One region of the Psychrobacter nivimaris genome, then DNA from elsewhere that is predicted to be linked to it. Evidence: predicted binding sites of a transcription regulator. Region 1 holds the regulator's gene; the other holds the start of a gene.

Region 1 (3,439 bases):
TACAGAAAAGTATATCGTTGCCCCGAGCTGAAGTAGTGCTAAGTTTGCATTAATCACAAAACTGAAGCCGAAAAACCAACGCTAATACAGACTAGAAATCATATTAATTGGCTGTGACAGATCTGACGTAATTTGAGGGAAATACCACACTAAATGTCGACCCTTCCCCTTCTACTGAATCGATTTGCAATTGCGCTTCGTGCTGGTGTAATACATGTTTTACAATCGCGAGTCCCAACCCCGTACCACCTGTCGCACGGCTGCGACCTTTGTCGATACGATAGAAACGCTCTGTCAAACGGGCGATATGCTCTGACGCAATACCGATCCCATCATCTTCAACCGCGAAACGGCAACCATCAGACGTCCTTGTCCAGCTGATAGTGATATTGCCACCCTTTGGCGTATATTTGATCGCATTGATTACCAAATTGGATAGCGCACTATTTAAGTACATCTCTGACCCGTACAGCCCATCATACGTATCTATATGCAAATGAATGATGTGTTTGTATGCTTGGTTGTAGGCCTGTGCATCGTCGTAGATATTGGTTAGTAGCTTAGTCATATCTATGTAATGCAGCTCGTGTGACTCTTCGATTTCAATCTTAGACAGTAGCAGTAAGTCGTTCACAATTCTGTTCATACGGGCAGTTTGCTGCGTCATCAGCTCAAAACCGCGACGCCATTGCGGCGGCATATCTGGCTGATCGGAGAAATTTTCCAGATAGCCCATCATCACAGTTAATGGTGTTCTAAGCTCATGCGAGACATTCGCCACAAAATCTTGACGCATTTGCTCTAAATGCCGCAGGCGGGTCACGTCATATACAAACAGCAGTTTTTCATCACCGAAAGGAGTCAGTTCACACTTCAAGTAGCGACTAGGATCTCGCCATGATTCTATATGGACGCCATCGTTGGGTATCGTTGTACCTTCATAGTACTGGCGGAACTCAGGTACAGTAATAAAGTCAAAAATATTTTGACCTTTGTCCTCTGGCTGTAGCAGCAATAAGTCTTGTGCTGCCTGATTCCACCACTCTAAACCGTCAGTATTATTGAGCAAAATCACTGCATCGCGCAAGGCTCGTAGTGCACTGCCGATTTTTTTGAGTTGCTCAGCTGTACTTTGAGTAGATATTTGCTCTAATAGAGCTGATTGCTCACGTTGTGCTGGCGCTATCTTGTCCATTTCTTATCCTTACCACTATCCGCTGCCTCAATATCGCTGCGGCATTATTTGTACAAGATTAACTTGGCTCAATCAGGCTAGAAAATCGGTAGCCTGTCCCGCGTACTGTCTGTATCAATGTATCACAGTCATAAGGTCGCAGTAATTTACGTAGACGTTTGATATGCACATCGATGGTTCGGTCTTCGATATATACATTGCCGCCCCATACCTGATCGAGCAGCTGCGTTCGTGTATAGGCGCGCTCAGGGTGACTCATAAAAAATGCCAATAGACGATACTCTGTGGGCCCAACATCAACGATTTTACCTGCAGCTGTCACGCGCTGACTCTTGGTATCTAGACTTAACTGTCCAATTTCGATAGGTTTGTCGCTGCTCATCGCGCTACTGCGGCGTAGTACGGCTTTGATTCTAGAAATCAGCTCACGAGTCGAAAAAGGCTTGGTCATGTAATCATCTGCCCCTGCATCAAGACCATGCACCTTACTGTCTTCTTCACTTTTTGCCGTTAGCATAATGACTGGTATTTCAGAGAGCAGCTCATCGTTTTTGAGCATACGACAAAAATCCACACCGCTCTTGTCACCTGGCAACATCCAGTCTAACAGTATCAGTGACGGTCTATGATCGACCACTTGCTGATGCGCCTCTGACACGTCAGCCGCTTGCAAGCTATCAAACCCAGCCATCTCTAGCGTCATGACAACCATTTCACGAATCGCAGGCTCATCTTCAACAATCAAAATTTGCTCATTATACATAGGACATTCTCGGTGTTAGAGGACAAAATCTAGCATGTAAAAAGGCGATATATACTCACCAGTCTCTACCTATTAAACGGATTAATTATGACAGCTTGATGACACTCTAAAATCAGATTTCTAGTAAAAAATTGAGCGGCCCATCATTGACGCTCGACACTTGCATATCCGCACCAAACTGACCAGTTGCCACGTTAGGGTGCTTAGTTTTGGCATAGTCGACCAATTGTTCAAATAACGCTTGCGCCGCAGCAGGTACCATTGCTCCACCAAAGTCTGGTCGGCGCCCTTTGTCTGTTTTTGCCATTAGGGTAAATTGTGAAACTAAAAGCAACCCACCAGCAACCTGCTGAACGTTTTTATCCAGTTTACCAAATTTGGCCGGATCATCGTCATTTTCAAAAATGCGATAAGTCAGTATTTTGTCAATCATACGCTGGGCAGCGGCGAAATCGTCTTCATGCCCTAAGCCAATATATGCCAATACCCCATGCTCAATCTCGCCAATACACTGCTGATCGACGACCACACTAGCGTGCTTCACCCGCTGTATGAGTGCTTTCATTTACTAATTCCTTAACAGATTATGGCCATACAATAATATGCTGTCCATGATAAAATACCGTCATTAACTTAACTATTATTAGGGCGTGTTTGATATTCACAAATAGGTACTGCGGATCGCTAAAACTGTTCCAGACAAGGCGTAAAACGACGATAATGCTCATGCCTTATCTAGATCTACAACGTAGTATGGCGCAATTTTAGCCACTGTCAGTGCCATGGTCGAATTTCCAACACGCCCCCATTACATTACACCTTATTTTGGTAGCCTTATTATGAATGTATTTACCACCTTACAACAGCTTGTGCCGCAGCAAAAGCTCAGTAAAGTCGCTGGACGTTTGGCCGCCAGTCGCCATCCTTATGTCAAACGCACCTTTATCCGTAGCTTTGCCAAAGCTTATAATATCAGCTTAGACGAGTACGAACGCCAAAGCCTTAACGCTTATGAAAGTTTTAATGACTTTTTTACCCGCGAGTTAAAAGAAGACGCTCGTACTATCGACGCCACTGCAAACGGTATCGTGAGTCCTGCGGACGGTATTATCTCTCAGCTAGGACAAATCGAAGACCACAAACTACTACAGGCAAAAGGTCGTCACTATGATGTCGGCCAACTACTTGCTGATAGTGAAGATGGCAGTTATTTCGCTGATGGCAGTTTTGCGACTATCTACTTGGCGCCTAGCAACTATCACCGTGTGCATATGCCATTTACTGGCACATTGACTAAGACTCGCTATGTGCCTGGTACACTGTTTTCGGTCAACAATACTACGGCGGCTAACGTGCCAGACTTGTTTGCGCGTAATGAACGTCTGGTCTGTATGTTTGATACCAAGTATGGCAAAGCAGCTGTTGTGATGGTTGGTGCTATGATTGTCGCTGGTATCGAAACCGTCGCGACAGGCAAGATT
Region 2 (3,439 bases), on a different contig from region 1:
CAGCGCTAGCAATATACGGTACTAAAGTAAGATGCATTAGCATGGCTCTATTACGGCCAAGCTCTACTTGCATCTGACGTACAGCTTCCATAAACGGAAGTGATTCGATATCACCAACGGTACCGCCAATTTCGATAATAGCGATGTCATACCCTTCGCCACTGGCAAGGATTTTGTTTTTGATTTCATCAGTAATATGCGGAATAACCTGTACAGTACCGCCTAGATACTCACCACGGCGTTCTTTATTCAACACATTCTGATAAATACGGCCACTGGTGAAGTTATTACTTTTACTCATTTTTGAGTGACGCAAAAAGCGCTCGTAATAACCCAAATCTAAATCGGTCTCTGCGCCATCTTCAGTGACGAATACTTCACCATGCTGAAACGGGCTCATTGTACCTGGATCGACGTTAATATACGGATCCATTTTGGTCATCGTGACAGTCACGCCACGTGCTTCTAAGACCGCTGCAAGAGAAGCTGCGGTGATACCTTTTCCTAGTGAGGACACTACCCCACCGGTCACGAATATAAACTTGGTCATAGTACTCTGTCGGTAATTGGTAAAGAAGGATTTTACTAAAAATACGCCATAAAATATAGGGCAAAAATGCAAACTGTCTGAAACTCTTATATTTTCGTGTTGGTAGCAAACATTTTTCTATTATTAAAACGCTACGCAACAAAAAACTCATCCCGAAGGATGAGTCTTTATGAATAACTTATACAAAAATCTAATTTAGAATTTGTATTCTAAACCGCCACCGATAGCGAATACATCCGCCTCACCGCGTGCAACAACTTCTTCAGAAGTATTGTTGTCGTAGTCTCTGACTACTAGGAGACCATTTTCTAAATCTGCAGAGTTTTTACCGATATAAGCATGTGCAATCATATTGTCTTTGAATTTATACTTACCGCCCAATACGATTTGGTCAGAATCATTGCCACCTAGACCTGCTAAGTTCTCAGTCTTATCATACTGTAGATAAACAGAAGCTGGACGTGAGAAGTTGGTTAGACCCATTTCAGCACTGACGACTAAACCTTTCTCTTCATCGTTTGAGTCATCAAAATCTACTTGTTGGTATAGCGCGCCTAGCTTTACTGGATAAGCCACGTATTTACCTAGGTCGACACTAGCACTACCGCGTAGAATCTCACCTGTGACACTCATATCTTTGTCATACCCAACACCTACGGTAAAACCAGTGCCCGGATCGAACATCAACGAAGCACCGAAGCCACTATCGCGATCACTACTATCAGAAACAAAAGACTCATCAGCGCCGTACTGTAGTGCAAGCTCTACTGGTAAATCGTTATATTTAGGCGCAATCCACACGATTGAGTTATTGATACGCTCACCATCAGTCAAGGTAAGTGCTTCAGTTAGTGTATTGCTACTACCTAAAGAGCTCGAACCAATGTTATCCCAATACCCTTCATTTACAGTCACATTGTTAACATAATCAGAGACTGAGTAGTTACGTCCAAATCGGAATTGGCCAAAGTTTTTATTCTTTAGACCCAGATAAGTGTCTCGGCTTTTAAAGCCAATATTGTCACTGCCACTGTCATCGATCTTGATACCGTACTCTAACTGATAGATGACGTCTGTATTAGCAGTTATTGCCTCAGATCCTTTGAATCCTAAACGTGAAGAGTGTGAGCTAACTTGTACCGAGCTATTGTCTTCATTAACATTGATAGCATCGTTTGGCAAATCCATCGACTGGCGATCAAGCTCAGCATTTACATAGTTAGCAGTCACAAATGCCTTACCGTAGACAGTTGGGGCTGCTTGAACAGTAGAAACTGATAGCATTGCAATTGCTGAAGCTAAAAGTAATTTTTTCAAAGGATATCTCCACTTTACGATTTGAGTGATAAATGATCTAAGATCGTTAGATATATAATGGCAAGGTCTTACACCTTCGGAACCATATATATAGCGAGCCATAAGAACTGCTTAGACATAACTTTACCAAGCAAATATTACAGTAAGATGAAAAAACCAAAGTTTACATAGCCGTTATCATTCTTTATCGCATAAAAAAACTCACCCCGAAGGATGAGTTTTTTATATATTCTACTTAAGTGTGATATTAGAATAAGTATTCTAGACCGCCACCCAATGCGAATACATCAAGATCAGTATTAGTATCTTTATCTTCAGCAGAGTTGTTACCAATATAAGCATGAGCAATCATGTTGTCTTTGAAGTTATATTTGCCACCTACAACCACTTGATCTGAATCACGGTTGTTAACACCAGCTAAGTTTTCAGTACCGTTATACTGTACATATACAGAGGCTGGACGAGCAAAGTTGTTTAGACCCATTTCAGCGCTTACGATTAGACCTTTTTCGTCTTTAGCACCGTCATCGAAATCAGCTACTTGATACATAGCACCTAGCATAACTGGTGCAGCCATGTATTTACCTAGATCAACAGTAGCACTACCACGTAAAAGGTCACCAGTTTGGCTCATGTCTTTTTCGTAAGCAACACCAGCAGTGAAGCCAGTACCTTGGTCAAACATTAAAGAAGCACCATAGCCACTGTCACGGTCATCACTGTCAGAAACAAATGATTCGTCAGCACCGTATTGAAGAGCAAGCTCTAAAGGCAAACCGTTATATTTAGGTGCAATCCATACGACAGAGTTGTTTACACGACCGCCATCAGCCATAGTTACAGCATCAAGTACATCGCCTTCCATATCAAGGTTACTAACACCTAGGTTATCCCAGTAGCCTTCAGTAACAGTCACGTTGTTGATGTAGTCAGTTACTGAGTAGTTACGACCAAAACGGAACTGACCAAAGTCTTTGTTGTTTAGACCAAGATAAGTATCACGGCTTTTGAAGCCGATGTTGTCATCAGTACCATCGATAGCAATGCCATACTCTAACTGATAAATAACATCAGTGTTAGCAGTCATCGCTTCAGAACCTTTGAAACCAAGGCGTGAAATGTTTGAGTTGATTTGTACTGAATCGCTATCTACGTCATATAGATCATTGTCGCCATCACGCTCAGCATTTACATAGTCAGCAGTAACGAAAGCTTTACCATAAACGGTAGGTGCTGCATTGGCTGCAGATACAGATAGGGCTGCGATTGCTGTAGCTAAAAGTAGTTTTTTCATGGGGTATCTCCACTTTACAATTGTAGTAATGAGCAAGCTATTATTAGCTGGCGCCCATAATGGTATCGTCACAAATCCTCAAAGATATAATGTGTAACTGGCTACCGAGATTAGTCAGAAACAAGTGTGGCGAATTTCTATTACAGTAAGGTAAAAAACCATGACACACATGACTGGGATTAAACAACGCAACTGCCATGTAACGTTTGGTCTTTATTGCTCCGTGCGTAACATCCGTTACCAAACTCATACTTCGAATACAAGCATAACAACTTTGA

The links. Region 1 encodes PhoB, which activates phosphate uptake and scavenging genes when phosphate is short. Its sites were predicted from a motif close to TGTCATNAANCTGTCATAA; they were not measured.
Region 2: ACHEVO_RS11070 (porin) is a predicted target of PhoB. The motif match lies at 2,002-2,020, and genes of this name have one in related genera.

What each region holds. Positions count from the first base shown of each region.
Region 1 is NZ_JBHOFX010000007.1:51,752-55,190, reverse strand. It holds gene phoR (phosphate regulon sensor histidine kinase PhoR) at 104-1,195, opposite strand; gene phoB (phosphate regulon transcriptional regulator PhoB) at 1,254-1,958, opposite strand; gene dtd (D-aminoacyl-tRNA deacylase) at 2,071-2,523, opposite strand; gene asd (archaetidylserine decarboxylase) at 2,798-3,439, shown strand, end outside.
Region 2 is NZ_JBHOFX010000004.1:374,860-378,298, reverse strand. It holds gene ACHEVO_RS11075 (CTP synthase) at 1-550, opposite strand, end outside; gene ACHEVO_RS11070 (porin) at 746-1,867, opposite strand; gene ACHEVO_RS11065 (porin) at 2,115-3,161, opposite strand.